DNA from 4 places in the Cupriavidus sp. 09_S30 genome. Region 2 is predicted to be linked to each of the others. Evidence: predicted binding sites of a transcription regulator. Region 2 holds the regulator's gene; each other region holds the start of a gene.
What was found. Region 2 encodes FNR, which switches genes on or off when oxygen is low (the NO sensors DNR and NnrR bind a similar motif). Its sites were predicted from a motif close to TTGATNNNNATCAA; they were not measured.
Positions count from the first base shown of each region.

Region 1: the regulator FNR is predicted to act here: its motif matches at 1,742-1,755, upstream of AC1Z3O_RS33870 (universal stress protein).
Region 3: the regulator FNR is predicted to act here: its motif matches at 2,134-2,147, upstream of AC1Z3O_RS04425 (universal stress protein).
Region 4: the regulator FNR is predicted to act here: its motif matches at 2,616-2,629, upstream of AC1Z3O_RS08305 (universal stress protein).

Region 1 is NZ_JBXOWI010000002.1:3,059,491-3,063,933, forward strand. Features, by position in the region: gene AC1Z3O_RS33855 (AraC family transcriptional regulator) at 1-391, shown strand, start outside; gene AC1Z3O_RS33860 (universal stress protein) at 491-946, opposite strand; gene AC1Z3O_RS33865 (hypothetical protein) at 957-1,481, opposite strand; gene AC1Z3O_RS33870 (universal stress protein) at 1,911-2,399, shown strand; gene AC1Z3O_RS33875 (DUF1488 family protein) at 2,396-2,674, shown strand; gene AC1Z3O_RS33880 (CBS domain-containing protein) at 2,849-3,316, shown strand; gene AC1Z3O_RS33885 (universal stress protein) at 3,423-4,262, opposite strand.
Region 2 is NZ_JBXOWI010000001.1:1,127,012-1,131,454, forward strand. Features, by position in the region: gene ccoG (cytochrome c oxidase accessory protein CcoG) at 1-883, shown strand, start outside; gene AC1Z3O_RS05270 (hypothetical protein) at 998-1,213, shown strand; gene AC1Z3O_RS05275 (hypothetical protein) at 1,210-1,455, shown strand; gene fnr (fumarate/nitrate reduction transcriptional regulator Fnr) at 1,537-2,262, opposite strand; gene AC1Z3O_RS05285 (sulfite exporter TauE/SafE family protein) at 2,342-3,109, shown strand; gene scpB (SMC-Scp complex subunit ScpB) at 3,710-4,443, shown strand, end outside.
Region 3 is NZ_JBXOWI010000001.1:931,943-936,385, forward strand. Features, by position in the region: gene AC1Z3O_RS04415 (bifunctional diguanylate cyclase/phosphodiesterase) at 1-889, opposite strand, end outside; gene AC1Z3O_RS04420 (zinc-dependent alcohol dehydrogenase family protein) at 1,031-2,032, opposite strand; gene AC1Z3O_RS04425 (universal stress protein) at 2,285-3,115, shown strand; gene yfiB (outer membrane lipoprotein YfiB) at 3,168-3,695, opposite strand; gene dgcN (diguanylate cyclase DgcN/YfiN) at 3,959-4,443, opposite strand, start outside.
Region 4 is NZ_JBXOWI010000001.1:1,715,299-1,719,741, reverse strand. Features, by position in the region: gene AC1Z3O_RS08320 (SDR family NAD(P)-dependent oxidoreductase) at 1-372, opposite strand, end outside; gene AC1Z3O_RS08315 (LysR family transcriptional regulator) at 519-1,406, shown strand; gene AC1Z3O_RS08310 (ACT domain-containing protein) at 1,477-1,902, opposite strand; gene AC1Z3O_RS08305 (universal stress protein) at 2,002-2,439, opposite strand; gene AC1Z3O_RS08300 (aquaporin) at 3,192-3,887, opposite strand; gene AC1Z3O_RS08295 (arsenate reductase ArsC) at 3,893-4,387, opposite strand; gene AC1Z3O_RS08290 (ArsI/CadI family heavy metal resistance metalloenzyme) at 4,398-4,443, opposite strand, start outside.

The DNA.
Region 1 (4,443 bases), on a different contig from region 2:
TGCGCAGCGCTTCATCGATGCCTTGCCGGTAGCCGGCGAGCGCTCGATCAGCCACGAAGTGCGCAGTGCCATCTACCTGATGCTGCCGATGGGCCGTGCCACCTGTGAAGCGGTGGCCCAGGGACTGGGGCTGAGCTTGCGCACCATGCAGCGCCAGCTCGACGATGCCGGCGAGAGCTTCACCGGCATCCTCAATGAAGTGCGCCGCGAACTGGCCAGGCGCTATGTCGAGAATCCGCGCTATTCGCTGCTGCGCGTATCCGAACTGCTCGGCTACGGCTCGCCGAGCGCATTCACGCGCTGGTTCTCCGCTCAGTTCGGGGTGCCGCCCGTCGCATGGCGGACGCAGGGAGTCGGCCGCGTTGCCGAGCGTTCGCAGCAAGTGCACTGAGGGAAGCGCGGCGCCATCGCCCCGCAAGGATTCAACAGCGTCGTCACAGCAAGTTGTGTGCGCTTGCGCTCGGGATGCCGGCCGCACCACGGCGCCATCTCAATCGTCGACGCCGCTGCGCGTGAGCAGCACGGGACCATCCCACTGCATCAGCACGCTGCTGGCGACGCTGCCCATCAGCACCCGCTGCATGCCATGGTGCCCGTGCGTACCCATTGCGATCAGGTCTGCGTCCCAGCCCTCGGCCTTGGCCACGATCGTTTCCGCGATCCGCCCTGGCTTCACGCACTTGTCGGCGAGGACCAAGGTGCAGGAGACACCGGCCGCCGCCAGCACATCGCCGGCAGCGCGCAAGGCACCCCGGCCGAGCTCGGCCATGCAGCGCAAAAGTTCGTTGCGGTCGAGGTACGCGACTTCGAACAGCGGTTCACGGTCATCGACCACATAGACCACCTCTACCGCCGCGTCCATGGCCTTGGCCAGCGCAGCCACCTCGATGGTGGCCAGGCGGGAGGCGTGGCCGCCATCGACCGCGAGAAGGATCTTTCGATACATGGGGTGCTCCTCATCGATGGGTACCGCCACAGCATGCGGGCGCGTGCCCGCAGACCGCACCGACTTCCAGTGGACCGGCCAGCAATTCCCCCTCCTCGAACTCCGCCGGGAAACGCACGAGCAGGTGGACCCGGTGGCCGCCAGCCTGCACGCGGATGCTGCGGCATTCGAGTGCCGTGCCATACCGGATGACGGTGCGGTAGCTGCCGGGCGCGAGCGTTATGTACAGGAAAGGCCCCTCGCTCAGCGCCAGCAGGATGATCTGCCGCCGGGCGTCGAAGACCGTCACCGAGACATCGGAGAGAGCGCCGCCGCCTGCGCTGTCGAGAAAGTGCATGCGCACATTGAACCGCGGCGCCATGCGCCGGATTGCGACGGCTTCGTCGCGGCCGACGCCGCCCGACACATACGCAATCCCATGCTGGTGCTGGACCGGCGGCGCGGCGCTCACTTCCTGCGCAAGCAGTGGACCATCGGCGGCCCCCCAGAGGGCCGCGGCGCAAGACAGGCTCAATGCCAACGTGGATGCGCGCATGTGGCTCTCCTCGATGGAAGGCAGATGATGGAGCCCCCGCCCAGTCGGGTAGCGCGGGCCGACGCGGCCCGCCCTACGCCTTGAGCCTAGTCGACCTGCAACGCCCCGGATTGGCCAGGATCAAGTTCGCCGGGCCGGCAGATGCTGCCGCGGTGCACGAGGTGGCCGCGCCGCCGCTCCCGAGGCCGCGGCGAGCCACCCATCGATGCATCTGCGCTGTGGCGCTGCGACCTCGCCGTCCCTGGACATCGCAGGATTCGCTGATCCAGGTCAAGCCGGAACGCCACCGGCAATCCAAACTGGAAGCCATGCGGTGGCGAGATGAGCGGTGTGGCGTGCCCGCCCCCCTGGGCGATGGCGCAGCCCCTCGGCATGCCATCGATACAGGCGCAGAATACTAGCGGCGTGCAAGCGAAGGAGGCCCATATCATGCCCCAAACCATCCTGGTGGCCCTCGACGAGAGCAGCTGTGCCAGCCGGGCACTGCAGGAGGCGATCGCGCTGGCTTCGTCTTCCAAGGCAAGGCTGGAAATCGTCCATGTCATCGACAACAGCTACCTGAAGCGCGATCTCGGATACGTCGACACCGACGAACTGGGCGCGCGGCGTGTCGCCGCCGGCGAAGAACTCTTGAAGAACGCGGCCGCCGCCGCGCGCGCGGCTGGGGTGGCGACCGACACCCGGCTCGTCAACGACATGCTGTCGCAGGGCGACATCCCCTCCGCCATCCGCCAGGCGGCCAAAGACGGTGGCGCGCAGATGATCGTGATCGGCACGCATGGGCGGCACGGCCTGCGTCGCCTGCTGCTGGGCAGCGTGGCCGAAAGCCTGGCGCGCGAATGCGATGTGCCGGTGCTGCTCGTGCGCGAGAGCCAGCCAGCCACAGACGTCCCGGCGGCCCCAGGTACGCCATCGTGAAGCGGATCGCCTTCTCCCACCGGCCGCCGGCCTACTGTGCGGCGGGGCCCACCCTGGACTGCGCGGCGGACGTCGATGGCCAGCCCGCCAGCTACTCGATCACGGCCGAAGCGCTGGAAGATCACTTCGGCGCGCGATCCTGCCGGGCCGAGGACTTGATCGTCGCCTTCCAGGACAACAAGGAGGAGATCCAGCGCGTCGCCCGGGCGCTGTTCGAGATCACCGACGCGCACCGCATCGTCCTGCACAGCGGTCATTTCCGTTTCCCGGTCTGAGAGCGGCCTCGGTGGCAGGCCGGAGCGCGGTCCGGCACACGGGCCGGCCACGACGGACGCACGCGGCACATTGATGCATGCGGCATGTGCCCAGCCCTTGCGCTCGATCAAGGCAGGGCGGTCCGGCGCTCATATAGTGAACTGGCTTGCAGGCCTGCATGACAGGAGCCGCCAATGAGAGTCGACGAAGTGTGTTCCCGCATGGTGCATCACGTGCCCTTGTCCTGTACCTTGCACGAGGCCGCACGGCTGATGCGCGATCGTCATGCCAAGATGCTGTTCGTTACCGAGAAGGACGGCCCCTACCAGCGCATCCTCGGCGTGGTCACCGACCGCGACCTGGTCGTGCACGGGCTCGCGGACCAGCCTGCCTGCGGCAATGCGCCCGTCTCCGCCGTCATGACCAGGGGCGTGATTGCCACCGAAGGCTATGCGGCTGTCAGCGATGCCTTGCGCAGAATGCTGGCGCATGGCGTGCGCCGGCTCGCCGTCAAGGAAGGCGATTCCACCGTGGTCGGCATCCTTTCACTGGACGACGCGGTGCGCTCCCTTGGCGCGGACATCGGCATGCTGACCAATGTGCTGCAGCGCGAGCGCGAAGGAGATGGCAGCGACGGCATGAGTGCGATGTTCCGCCTCTAGTCTATGGGCCCACTGCTCCAGGCCGGCGCGGTATGCTGCATCCAGCCCGCCAGCACGGCGGCACCGCGGGGCCGGCGCTGCGGCGTGGGAGACCGCGCGTTGCGCGTCAGTGCGAGAACAGCACCGGCACCGTCATCGCGGCAAGCATGGTCTGCGTGACGCCGCCCAGCACCACCTCCCGCATCCGGGCATGTCCGTATGCACCCATCACGATCAGGTCAACGCTGAGGTCCGCGCTGCGTGACAGCAGCAGCTCGCCGAGCGCCTGGTCGGTCACGCCGGGCAGCGTCTCGAGCGTCGCCTCGATGCCCTGGCGGCGCAGGTAGTCCACGGCATGCTCGCCGGGCGCTTCGCGCTCGTGGCCGGTGCCGCTGGCATGCGGCGCGCAGACAACGTGCACGGCTCGCGCTTGCGCCAGGATCGGCACCGCGTCGTGCATGGCGCGCGTCGATTCGCGCGTGCCGCCCCAGGCCAGCATCACCGTAGCGCCGGTGCTGGCGAACCGCCCTGTGTAAGGCACCACGAGGACCGGACGGCCGCAACTCAGCAGCAGGGATTCGACGAACTTCTCGGTGACCCAGGAATCGCCGTCGCCGGGGTCGTACTGGCCCGCGACAATCAGGTCCGCCATGCATGCCTCGCGCTGCACCACGTCGAGCGGAGCGCCCTGCTGGGCGCGCCACTCGACCTCGACCGGCGACTCGTCCGCCGCTCCTTCGAAGGCATGGCGCATCTGGCTGACGGCCTCCGCGCGCCGTTGCGCCAGCGCTTCCATGAATTCCCGGTCCTGCTGGCGCCGCAAGGCCAAGGCCGGATCCGGCTGCGGCAGCAAGGGCAGGCCGATCAGGGTCGCCTTCTGCGCCGCGGCGAGCCGCGTGGCGATCTCCAGGCGGTGATACGCCCTGCGGCTGCTGTCGAGCAGCGCCATGACGGACGAATAGCGCATGGTCAGGCTCCAGGATGGACAGTGGGTCGGGTGCGCCAAGGGCAGGCGGCGGCCGATGGATGCGCCGGGATCCGGCATCGCTGCCGGCACGCGCCGTTTCACTGTAGCCGCCAGCCTTGCGAGCGGGTTGACCCAGCGCAAGGCCGCGCGCAATCGCGGCCTTTGATTCCCATCGAATAGC
Region 2 (4,443 bases):
TGAGGTGATGCACCTGGCGCTGGGGCCCTGGCAGATCTTCTGGATGCTGTTCTACGCCTTCGCCACCTGGGGCAACGCCGGCTTCATGCGCGAACAGGTGTGCAAGTACATGTGCCCGTACGCCCGCTTCCAGAGCGTGATGGTGGACCGCGACACCTTTGTGGTCACCTACGATACGGGGCGCGGCGATCCGCGCGGCAGCCGTTCGCGCAAGGCCGACCATCGCGCCGCGGGGCTGGGTGACTGCGTCAACTGCAGCATCTGCGTGCAGGTCTGCCCGACCGGCATCGATATCCGCGACGGGCTGCAGTACGATTGCATCGGCTGTGGCGCCTGCATCGATGCCTGCAACCAGGTGATGGACAAGATGGAGTACCCGCGCGGGCTGATCCGCTACACGTCCGAGAACGCGATGCGCAAGGGCCTGACGGCCAAGTCGGCGCGCGCGCGCCTGCTGCGTCCGCGCGTGATGATCTACACAGCGATCTGGTTCGCGCTGCTGGCCGGCTTCGCGGTGTCGCTGATGTTGCGTACCCCGCTCAAGGTCGACATCATCCGCGACCGCGGCGCCCTCGGGCGCGAAGTGGAAGGGCGCTGGATCGAGAACGTCTACCGCCTGCAGGTGATCAACACCAGCGAGTCGCCGATGCGCATCGCCATCCGCGCGGACAGTGCCGAGCTTGGCCACATGACGGTGGAGTACGACGGCGTCATCGGCGAGATCGCGCCGACCTCGAACCGGCTGCTGCCGATTCGCGTGCGGGTGCCGATCGAGGAGGCGCGCCAGGGCACGCACAAGATCAACGTGACGGTGAAGGGCGAGGGTGAGCGCGAAGTCGAGATCAGCCAGTCGACCAGCTTCATCGTGCCGCGCGACCTGTAGCCTCGCGCAGGGGTAGCAGACAGGCAAGGGCGGCAGCACTGCCCTTGCCGAATGAAAGCAGTGAGCGTTTCCATGCAAGGACCCAGCCGACAACCGACTACGGAGGCCCGCTTGATGAAGCAACAAAGCAATCCCTGGTGGAAGGAACCCTGGCCGTGGCTGCTCATGAGCGGCCCGCTGGCGGCGATGGTGGCCTGTGGCTTCACCATCTGGCTGGCCATGAGCCATCCGGACAAGCCCATCGTCGAGGGCGTGAAGCAACATGGCCTGGTGGTGGAGCGGCAGGGGCCGCAACGGGCGGCGATGGCGCCGGCAGCGGGGCGGCCATGAGGGCGCGCTGGCTGATGTGGGTACTGTGGCCGGCCTTCTTGGTCGGCGGGCTGGCGACCGCGGTGGTGTTCTCGCTGGTGGACCCGAGCGACCTCAGCCTGTTCGGCCGGCCCATCGAGGCCTCGCGCGAGGCCGTCTATACGATCGGATTCCTGCTGGCGTGGCTGTTGTGCGCCCTGTCTAGCGCGTTGACGCTCTACACGATGCCGATCCGCCTGAGCGATACCGACGAACTGGAGTAGGCGATGACGGGCGCCGGCCGCGGGTGGCGCGATATGGCTTGCCGCGGGCGGCGGCCTGCCGCGCCTGCGGCGGTCGCCGCCTCAGCAGGCCTTGCCGTAGACTTGCTTGATGCCGGGCACGTCGACCAGCTTGACGTGGCGCTGGCGGATCTGGATCAGGCCGGCTTCGGCGAAACGGGAGAACAGCCGGCTGACCGTCTCGAGCTTCAGGCCGAGATAGCTGCCGATTTCCTCGCGGCTCATGCGCAGCACGAACTCGGTGGACGAGTAGCCGCGTTCGGACAGGCGCTCGGACAGGTTGACGAGGAAGGCGGCGAGGCGCTCTTCGGCGCGCATCGAGCCCAGCGTGAGCAGCATGACCTGGTCCTGCGTGATCTCCTTGCTCATCAGTCGCAGGAACTGCTGCTGCAGGGAGGGCACGTCGGCCGACAGTGTCTGCAAGTCCTGGAAGCGCATCACGCAGACCTCGGTGTCTTCCAGCGCCGTGGCATCGGAGGCATGCTGCATCTCGCCCAGGCCGTCGAGGCCGACGACCTCGCCGGGGAGGTGGAAGCCGGTGATCTGGGAGCGGCCGTCCTCCATCGTCACATGCGTCTTCAGCGTGCCGAAGCGCACGGCGTAGACCGCGCTGAGGGGCTCGCCCAGCCGATAGAGGGTCTCGCCCTTGTGGACTCGCACGCGCTCCTTGACCAGCGAATCGATCTTCTCAACGTCATTGCGATTCATGCCGACCGGTACGCACAGATGCCCCAGCGAGCAGGACGAGCAACGGGGCGACATTGCGGTGACGGGAATGGAATTGAGCAATTGGGGGCCTGTTTAAGTAAGCTGCGAGGGCACAATAAATGCATTTTACTGTGCGTAGCGATCTGAAGGGGAGTGAAAGTTGACTGTCGCAGTGTTTTTCAGCGTATTTCTGCTGGCCTTGCTGGGTGGCGTGCACTGCGCTGCGATGTGCGGCGGCATTGCGCTTGCCGTCGAGCAGCGGCGCGAGGGCATCCCCGTTGCAGTGCTGCGCAGGCCACGCGACTGGCTGTGCGAGCAACTGGCGATGCACGTGGGCCGCGTCTCTACCTATATGTTGCTGGGCGCGGCGCTTGGCGCGGTCGGCGCCGGGGCGTGGCGTGCCGACTATCTGCCCGTGCAGCGCGCGCTCTTCATTGCCGGCAGCCTGATGCTGGTGCTGTCGGGGCTCTGGCTGCTGGGCGGGCGCACGCCACAGTTCGCGGTTCTGGAGCGGCTGGCGGCGCGGGTTGCCGGCGGTGTCGCGCGAAGGCTGGGCGCCGCCACACGCGCGCGCCAGCCGGCCAGCACGCCGCTCGTGGCCGGCCGCGGGCGGCTGTTGCGCCGCTTCGGCATCGGCCTGGCGTGGGGGCTGGTGCCGTGCGGCATGGTCTATGGTGCGCTGGCCTTGTCGTTGCTTGCGGGCAACGCTTTGTCGGGGGGCTTGCTCATGGGCGTGTTCGGTCTTGGCACCTTGCCCAACCTGCTGATGCTGTCAGGCCTATCGGGCCTGTTGCGGCAGTGGTCGCGCCGGCCCTGGGTGCGCGCCAGCGCCGGCGTGGCGGTGACGGCATTCGGCGTGGCCGGTCTGGCCCGGGCCGCGGTCTTGCCGCACACCCTCGCCGAGCACGGTTTCTGCGTCGTCTTCTGAGCCGACACCGTGGTGGGTGGCCGATGCGGCTCGTGCCGGCCGAAGTGGCGGGCGCATCCCACCGACGGGGCGGTTGCAGCGCCGGCCCGGAATGCCATACAATCGGCAGAATTGCAGTATCGCGCTGGCGCAGCCGCGGTCTCGCCGGGCAGCATCACATGCTGGCCGGATTGCCTTGCCGGGCAGGATGCTCCTGGCGGCCGGGCCCCCTCGCAGCAAGCCACTCCGGTTGAAAAGATCCGGTTCAAAAGACCGGCTTGGCATTGTGTTGCGGGAAACGCGTACGCCGTGCGGTTGACTGCATCGTTCTTGCGGCCGAAAGGGTTCAGCCATTTCGTGCCATGTCGCTGCTCCAGAAGGGCAGCGCGACGCAAGAGGCCTTACGGTCGGCGCCGATGCCGGCGGCAGGGCAATTCTCCGCCGGACTGACCCGGCAACCCGAAGCAGAACAAGATGGGCGCGCGGCTTTCATGCGGATGGCATGCCGGCCGGCCGCACAATGAGATGGCGATGGCGCTTCGGCCTCGCTGAATCCGAAATTCCCGAAACCTCTGGCGTCTGCCGGAGGCAGGTGCAAAGACAGGCTGCACACATCCATATATGAATACCCAAGAGGCGAAAATCGTCCTCGAGACCGCGCTGATCTGTGCGCAGGAGCCCTTGCGTGTTGCCGACCTGCGCCGCCTGTTTGCCGATGAGGTGGGCGCCGATACCATTCGTGTGCTGCTGGAAGAGCTGCGCCAGGACTGGCAGCAGCGCGGCGTGGAGCTGGTGGCCCTGGCCAGCGGTTGGCGCTTCCAGAGCCGGCCGGGAATGCGGGAATACCTGGATCGCCTGAATCCGGAAAAACCGCCCAAATATTCGCGTGCGGTCATGGAGACGCTGGCCATCATCGCTTACCGGCAGCCCGTCACGCGTGGCGACATCGAGGAGATCCGCGGTGTCACGGTCAGCACCGAAGTGATCAAGCGGCTCGAGGACCGTGAGTGGATCGAAGTGATCGGTCACCGCGATGTTCCGGGTCGGCCGGCCCTGTATGCGACCACCAAGGCATTCCTGGACGATCTGGGGCTGCGCACGCTGGATGAACTGCCCCAGCTCGAGGATGCGCAGGCGCAGATTCAGGCCGCGCTGCTGGATCAGCAGGACATCGATTTCGAGGCGCTGGGCCAGGCTGCAGTGAACGTGGAGCGCGGGGCACTCGCGCCGGCCATGCTGGAAGGTGCGCCGGCCAGCGAGGCTGCCAACGCGCAGCAGGTGGCGCCGGAAGATGGTGCCGAGCCGATCGAGCCGCAGGGCGTCCCGGAGGCGCAGGCAGCGGACGAGGTGCTGGC
Region 3 (4,443 bases), 200 kb from region 2:
GGCCGTCAATTCCCTGTGCGCAGGCAGCGGGCAGCCCCGGCGCGGCCAGCGTGTGCAGCTTGCCATCGGTCACGCGGACGATGCTGACGATCACGCCGGGGGCCACCGCCTCGATCTGCCGGCACAGGCTGCTCATCATCTCGGTGCTGGGCACGTCCTTGGCGAGCGCTTCCAGCGCCTTGCGCTGGATCATGTCGCGCATCTTGGTGGCGCTGATGTCGGTCAGCGTGCAGACGGCACTGCCGAGCTTGCCCTCATGATCCTTGATCGGGCTGATCGCCGCGGCGAACCAGCGGGGCCGGCCGAGGCGGTCCTCGAGCAGGGCTTCGCGATGCAGCGTGGCGCCCTGCGCCAGTTCGGACTGGATCTCTTCGATATGCCCCTCGCCGGTCCTGGCGGGCCGCAGCAGTGCCAGCGCATTGCGGCCGACCGCCTGGTAGCGCTGCAGGCCGAATACCTCGGAGAAGGCTCGGTTGACATGGCTGACGCAGCCGCTGCCATCGAGAAAGAGAACCGGATTGCCGGCCACGTCCAGGTAGGCCGAGGCGAGGGCGCACTCTCTGTCATTGCCGCCGTTGCCGGCATTGCCGCTGTCGAGCGCGAAGATGGCCAGCGCATCCACCCCCATTCGGGTGGCATGCAGCATCACGTCGCGATGGCTGCCGTCGGCGCGCTGCAATCGCAGGCTGGCCGGCGCCGCGCTGTCCTCGCCAGCGGGCAGGGCGGCCAGGGCGGGCGGCAGGCCCAGCTCGGCGGCGGGGCGGCCGATGGTCGGGGTGCCGGCCCGGCCCCACAGGGCCTGGGCCGCGGCGTTGAAGAGCGTCACCCGTCCCTGCATGTCGACCACGACGACCGCATCGATGGCTTGCTCGAGCGCCTGACTTTGCATGTTGGTACGTTCTCCGTACGATTGCTTTTCCGATCTCTACGCCCGCACAAGCCTGCGCTGGCCGAGTATATGACATGCGCGCGGCTCGTGGAATGGCGCAAGGCCAGGCCTGGGCACCCCGCTGGCGTGGGGCCTAGTCCACTAGCACCGGATGCGCAGCACGGCCGCGCCCGCCAGACGGCCGTCGCGCAGGTCGGCCAGGGCGGCGTTGGCTTGTTCCAGCGGATAGGCGGTGGTGTGGGTGCGCAGCGGGATGGCGGCGGCCAACTGCATCAGGTCCAGCCCGTCGGCGCGCGTGAGGTTGGCCACCGACAGCAGGCGCCGCTCCTCCCACAGCAGGCGGTAGGGAAAGGCGGGCAGGTCGCTCATATGGATGCCGCCGCAGACCACGGTGCCGCCCTTGGTCACCGCGCGCAGTGCCACGGGCACCAGGGCGCCGACCGGCGCGAAGATCAGCGCCGCGTCCAGGAGCGCGGGCGGGGCTTCGTCGCTGGAGCCCACCCAGCTTGCGCCGGTGTCACGCGCGAGTTGCTGGGCCGCGCTGTCGCCGCTGCGCGTGAAAGCGAATACCTCGCGCCCCTGTGCGACCGCGATCTGGGCCACCAGGTGGGCAGCGGCGCCGAAACCGTAGATGCCGATGCGCGCGGCGTCGCCTGCCAGCCGCAGCGTGCGGTAGCCGATCAAGCCGGCGCACAGCAGCGGCGCCACATGTTCGTCGTCGTAGTTGTCGGGCAGGGCGAAGCAATAGCGGCTATCGGCCACGACGTACTCGGCGTAGCCGCCGTCGCGTGTATAGCCGGTGAACTGCGGAGAGTCGCACAGGTTTTCGCGCTGGCCGCGGCAGAAGGCGCAATGCCCGCAGGTATGGCCGAGCCAGGGAACGCCGACTCTTTCGCCCAGGGTGAAACCGCTGACCCCGCTGCCGCAGGCGTCGACATAGCCGACGATCTCGTGGCCGGGTATCAGGGCGGGTTTGGGGCGGGGCAGGTCGCCGTCGACCACGTGCAGGTCGGTACGGCAGACGCCGCAGGTGCTGACGGCAATGCGCAGCTCGCCGGGCCCCGGCGCCGGCACCGGCACCTCGCGCGCTTGCAGCACCGGGCTGACGCCGTCGAAGATCATTGCACGCATGGTCGTCGCCATGGCAGGGCTCCTGGTTGAGGGGGCCAGCGCACGCTGGCCCGGCGGGGCATGGCTGCGCGGCCACGGACTGCCTAGAGTATGTGCGTGCCGAGCACTGCCGCTTGATCCGCGTCAAGGTGATTCGCAGGGCGCCTTGCGATGCTGTACCCCGCGCAGGGCAGGCCGCCCGTGGGCCGGCACCTGCCGGTATGATCGGTGTGCCGACACGCCGGACGGCTGCCTTCACAATATTCCATCGGACAGGTGAGCGACATGGACTTCAAGACGGTGCTGGTCGAACTGGGCAATGACGAGGGCGTCGAGGCGCGCATCGAGGCAGCGGCGGCGCTGGCCGCCCTGGGCGGCAGCGGCGGCCACGTGATCGGCGTGACCGCCACGGGCTTTCGCCCCGACCCCTTCCGCGGTGCTGGCGAGGAGGCCGGCCGCTATGCCGAGCAGGCGCAGCGCAGCCAGCAGGAACGCAGCGAGGCCGATGAGAGCCGCCTGCGCCGCATCGTGGCGCAGGCCGCACCGGGCGTGTCCTGCGCACATTGCCTGCTGGAGGAAGATGCCGGCTGGGCGCTTGCCATGCAGAGCCGAGTGGCCGACATCGTCCTGCTGGCGCGTCCGCCCGTTCCCGACATGGCGCCGGTGCTGGTGGCGCAGACCGCCGAATACGTGCTGCTGCATGCCGGACGGCCCGTGCTGGTGATGCCGCCACAAGTACGGCGGGTCGACGCGCGCCATGTCGCGGTGGCCTGGGACGGACGCCGCGAGGCCGCGCGCGCGGTCGCCGATGCGCTGCCATTGCTCAGGCGCGCCGAGCGGGTCAGCCTGATCACTGTCGATCCGGATGGCAGGGGGGCGGCCCTCAGCGAGGGCCTCGGCGAGTACCTCGGCCGGCATGGGGTCGCCGCGCAGCCTTTCCCGGTGCCGTCGCAGGAAGCCGTGGGGCCGGCGCTGCTGCGCGCGGTCGGCCATCTGCAGGCCGACCTGCTGGTGGCGGGCGGCTACGGCCACTCGCGCATGCGCGAGCTGGTGATGGGGGGCGCCACGCGGGTGCTGCTGCGCCACGCCGAGGTGCCGCTGCTGGTGTCGCACTGAGGCCGTCTGCCTGCCGAGGCGCAGCGCCAGCGGGCCAGCCGCAGAGCGACGCTCAATCGACCGTCACGATGATCGAGACGCGGCGATTCTGGGCGCGCCCTTCGGGCGTGCTGTTGTCCGCGACCGGCCGGCTCATCCCCAGGGCGCGCGTCTCGATATTGGCTCGCGCATAGCCCGCCGCGGCGAACATGCCGGCGATGGTGTGCGCCCGATGCAGCGACAGCCGCAGGTTGTATTCGTCGGTGCCGGCGTCGTCGGTGTGACCGTCCAGCCGGATGTGGTCGATGCCGGCCGCCAGCAGGACCTGGGCGATGCGCCGGATGCTCGCCTGCCGCTCGGGTGGGATGGTGTCTTCATCGAAGCCGAACAGCACCTTTTCGGACAGGTTCAGTTCCCAGCCGTTGGCGGTCAGTTGGAACCCTTCCTGCTTCAGCGTCTGCACCTGTTGCGCGCTCAGAGCGCCATGGGGCGCGGACTGGCAACCGGCCAGGGCCAGCGCACCACCCAGCAGTATCGCCGCGGCGGCCCGGCCCGCCGCCTGTGCCATGCTCGCCATCCATGTCGACTGTGCTGTGGTCACGTTCCTTCTCCCCAAGTCCACTGAATCACTGAAATCGGTCGGTGCCTGCCATGCCATGCGGGCCGGGTTGACGCAGCGGCGTCGTTGCAAATGCTCGCAATAGCCGTGCTATTGCTGCGCTTTGCCCTTGCAGGGCGTGCACGCGCTGGTAAGCGCGTGCCGCTGCGCAGGCGGATTGCTGTGCAATCCGAATCCCCTGCTCCGCCCTAGCGCTGATTCCCGCATGGCATGTCCTTCACCTCCCATTTCAATGATTCAGCGGACTAGCTCGGTCCTCGATCGGTACCTGGCCGGCCTTTGGCCGGCTCCTGGTCGGCTGCGTCCAGTGGTGGCGGAGCGCTCTGCCAGGTGCCGCCGGAGCGGCGCTTGGCGCCATACATGGCCGTGTCCGCAGCCCGCAGCAGCGCTTCGGCGGTGGTGCCGTGCACCGGATGGGCGGCGATGCCGATGCTGATCGACGCGCTGATCGCCGCACCGGATTTCAGCATGATCGGCTCTTGCAGGCTGGCAAGAATGTGCTCGGCAACCCGGATCGCGTCGCCAGGCCGCTGCAGTGGCGCCAGCAATACGGCGAACTCGTCGCCGCCCAGCCGCGCGACCACGTCGGATTCGCGCAGGCAGGCGCGCAGGCGCGCCGCCACGCCGATCAGCACCTCGTCGCCGGCCGCATGGCCGAAGCGGTCGTTGATGTCCTTGAAGTCATCACTGTCCAGGTACAGCACGGCGGCGTGCCGGTCCAGCGCTTGCG
Region 4 (4,443 bases), 590 kb from region 2:
CTCGGTGGTGTCGGTCACGCTGGCATGGATGCCAACGCCGGCGTTGTTGACCAGCGCATTGACGTGCGCACGTCCCCAGCCGGCCAGCGTCTCGCGCACCCGGTCGGCGAAGGCGGGAAAGCTCGCGGTGTCGGCCACATCGAGTTGCAAGGCGGCCGCGCGACGGCCCGTGGCCTGCACCTCGGCAAGCAGCGCCTGCGCTTCGGCGGCGTTTCCGCGATAGGTAAAGATCACGTCAGTGCCGCGAGCGGCCAGCTTCTGGACCATGCTCCGGCCAAGACCCCGGTTGCCGCCGGTGATGATGGCGACGGGGGCTGCAGCGATGGTGGACGAGGCGGCGGCGGTAGAAACCGTAGAGGTGGATGCGGACATGCTGTTCTCCAGTCAGTCAATGGGTAAGAGGAATGCTATTGCCTTGTCACCGGAGAATAAATGTCGATAATTCAATCTATCTGTTCTCCATGGAATAACAATTGATCCGCCCCGACAGCCTGAGCCGCAACAACCAGATCGACGCCATGCGGATCTTCGTGCGCGTGGCGGAGCTGTCCAGCTTCACCCGTGCCGCCGAGAGCCTGGGCATCGCCAAACCCGCCGCCTCGGTCGCCGTGCAGCAACTCGAGAACCTGCTGGGCACGCGCCTGCTGCACCGGACCACGCGCCGGGTGCAGCTCACCCAGGATGGCCAGGCCTGCTACGAGCGCTGCCAGGACCTGCTGGCCGACCTGGACGAGTTCCAGTCCCAGTTCCGCCAGACCCCGCAGGCACTGCGCGGCCGCCTGCGCGTGGACATGCCGGCCGGCGTGGCGCGCGACCTCGTCATCCCCGCCCTGCCCGCCTTCCTCGACGCGCATCCACAACTGGAGGTGGAGCTGAGCAGCACGGACCGCCGCGTCGACCTGGTGCGCGAAGGCTTCGACTGCGTGCTGCGTGTCGGCGCGCTGGCCGACAGCAGCCTGATCGCGCGGCCACTCGGCGCGCTGCGGCAGATCAACTGCGCCAGCCCGGCCTACGTGGCCCGCCACGGCACGCCGCGCACGCTCGCTGACCTCGCCGCCCACCGCGTGGTGCACTACGTGCAAGCGCTGGGCGGCAAGGTGCCGGGCTGGGAGTACCAGGACGAGAGCGGCCCCGCCACGCTGCCGATGGCCGGCGCCGTGACGGTGAGCTCGGCCGAGAGCTACGAAGCCGCCTGCCGCGCCGGGCTGGGCCTGATCCAGGCACCCGCGCTGGGGTTGGCGCCGCTGGCGGCGGCGGGCGTGCTGGTGGAGGTCCTGCCCGACTACCCCGCCCCGCCGTTGCCGGTTTCCCTGCTCTATGCCAACCGGCGCAACTTGCCGCTGCGCGTGCGCGTGTTCATGGACTGGCTGGCCGAGCAACTGGCGCCGTATCTCGATCCTGCCTGACCGTCGACATGGCGAGGCACCGCAGTCTCCACCGCACCCCGGCCCGCAGGACGTGCGCCAGTTCGTCGCATCAAATGAGAGCCTGGAGAACGGCCTCCGCCTGGTCGGCCTCTGCTTGTGAGTCCAAGGCCACGTAGGCGACAAACTGCGGGCCGATCACCGCGGCGGAGAAGCCACGCAGATTGATTCCCGCCTCGGCAAGCTCTTCCGCCAGTGCGGCAGCGATACCCCGCTGATTGCGGCCGAGCACGCGGACGCAGTGCTGCTTATGCGTGACGTTGAAGCCCGCCATGGCGGCCGCCACCATTTCCCTATCCTCTTCCAATGGAGTCACCAGGACGACGCCTTCGCCAGGCCTCTCCGGGCTGCGCCGCGCGATGATCAGTTCCAGGTCGGCCCCCACATCGCGCAGTGACGCCAAGACCGCCGCCAGGCCGCCCGGCTTGTCCGGAATGCCCGCCGCCCACACCTCCACCTGCTCCACCTGAAGATCCATGTTCGACTCCCCTTGTCTCATCCGGTCGGCAGCACCGGGGGCTGCGCCGCCGCCCGATGCGTGGTCCTGCACCCGCGCGCCCGCATGGATGCCATGCCTCTAACGGTAGACGAGAACGGGGATCTTGCAGTGAGTCAGTACCTTCAGTGTTTCGCTTCCGATCAGGAGCGCTTGCACGCCGCGCCGTCCATGCGATGCCATGACGATCAGGTCGCAGCCCTGCTCTTCGGCCGTCTTGAGGATGGCCTCATAAGGGTGGTCGTTGACCACGTAGGCCGTCTTGCACTCCACGCCGGCTGCACTGGCCTCGCTCGCGAGACCGGCCAGGTATCGCGTCGCCTCTTCCCACGCCGCTTTCACGTACTCTTCGCGGGTGTCCGTCAGCATTTCGACTTGATAGGTCAGCACGTGGTAGCTCGGACTGACCCGCACCGCGGTGACACGAGCATTCATTTCGCGCGCCAGTGCAATCGCCTTGTGGAAGGCCGATTCGGCCAAGGGCGACCCGTCGACCGCCAGCAGGAGATGTTTGAACATGGTGTTCTCCATGCCTGCTCTGTGTTCTATGTTCTCTGCTCTTGCGCGAGAGAGCGAAAGGCCGCTCGGCGCGGCAGGCAATGAGGACCAAGCAGCGGAACGCGGGCGCAAGGGCTATCGAAGCCTTCCAGACACCCCGGCCTGAAATCAATGTAGTTGTTGAAAGGCGCCGTCAGTTGACGGAAATCAAGGGCGTATGACCATTGCGTCGGAGAAGAGGCGCCCGCATTCCGTGGCCATGCCGAGTGGACGTTTCTGCACCGCTTGACACCTCGGCAAGCCCTCCGCCACGGACGCTTGTCGACAGTTGTGCTCCAGGGCGACGGCGCCTCCGTGACCTCTCCTGGGCTGGGCTTCCGCGCCTGCGTCCATCCCTGACGCTCTCGCCAATCGGCAAGATCGGCATTCCGATTCGCATTCGCGACGGATCACGACGTGGACCGCCATGAATGGCCGTGGAGACATCGTGAAACGAGCCACCCAGTCGTTTCTTCCCGAGCCGTTGCTGCCGGTCGTGCCGCCAGAGGCGCAGCGGCAGGTATCAGAGCGCAACGGACGCCCGAATGGCCGAGTGATGCCACAAGCGAACGACGCTTCAGGCCGATGAGGGACTTCGGCCAACGGCTGCCCGGTTGAGTCTGCAGCCCCTAACCGACGTTCGCGGAACGCGATTCGAGAGCAGCACATCATTGAACAACTTTCCTCAGGGAATGCCTGCAGAAGTTCAAGCTGGTTTCAAAAAAGCTCTCGATCTAATGCTCGACCGAAGACTCGACGACGCTCGGGGGACTGCGCCGCGTTGGGCGCGACTCCAGCAGCCGATGCAGCATCAATCCGAGCGCTGCCCCGACACACTGGGAGATGACGAAGGCCGGGACGTTTGCTGGCGCGATACCAGAAAATGTGTCGCTGAACATGCGACCAAAGGCCGCCGCCGGATTGGCGAACGAGGTGGATGCCGTGAACCAGTATGCCGCGCCGATATAGGCCGCCACCATGGAAGAAGCACGTCCGCTTGGCGCCCGAAGGATCACCAGCAGCAGGCCCGCAGTCGCCACGGCCTCGGCAATCCATTGCCCCGTGCCGGTGCGGACCTTTGTGGAAAACTGCAGGAGGGGCATGTCGAACATGGCATGTGCCAGCCACGCGCCCAACACCGCGCCCGCCAGTTGGGCCGCGATATATGGGACCAGCGCTGAGCCCGGCAGTTCGCCCCGCGCCGCCATCACCGCGCTGACCGCCGGATTCAAATGCGCACCGCTGATCGGGCCGAAGACCTCGATCAGGATGTACAGGCCGCCCACGGTGGCCGCCGTGTTGGCGAGAAGCACAAGCGCTGTGTTCCCGCCCGCCAGCCGCTCGGCCATGATGCCGGAGCCGATGACAATGGCCAGCAGCATGGCGGTCCCCAGCGCTTCGGCGAGGAGCCGGTTTCGCAGATCAGCCATGACTTTCAGCTTTGCGCGATGCGATCGAGATGGCTCTGCAGCTCGGCGTTGCCCAGCGTATCGAGCGGCAGCATCAAGAGTTGCAGCATGCGGTAGCCAATGGCCTGGCGCGTCAGCGCGAAGGCCTGGCGCTTGCCCGCGTCGCCGCCCCGAGCGTTGGATGGGTCGGCGTAGCCCCAATGTACCTTGACGGGACTACCCGGCCAGTACGGGCAAGGCTCGGCGGCGGCGCTGTCGCACACGGTGATGACGATGCGCATCTGTGGCGCGCCGTCGGCGACGAACTCGTCCCAGCTCTTGCTGTGGTAGCCCGTAGTGTCAACGCCGGCATCGGCGAGGGATTCCAATGCAAACGGGTTGAGGCGGCCGCTGGGCGTACTACCGGCGCTGTAGGCGCGCACGTCCTTGCCAAGCAGCAGAGCCCAATGGTTCAGCATGCCTTCGCTCAGCACGCTGCGCGCGGAGTTGTGGGTGCAGAGGATCAGTACGTTGATGGTCACGACGGCCTTCCTAGCAGCACGAAGAGCCCAACGGCTTCACGGCGATACCGATCGGC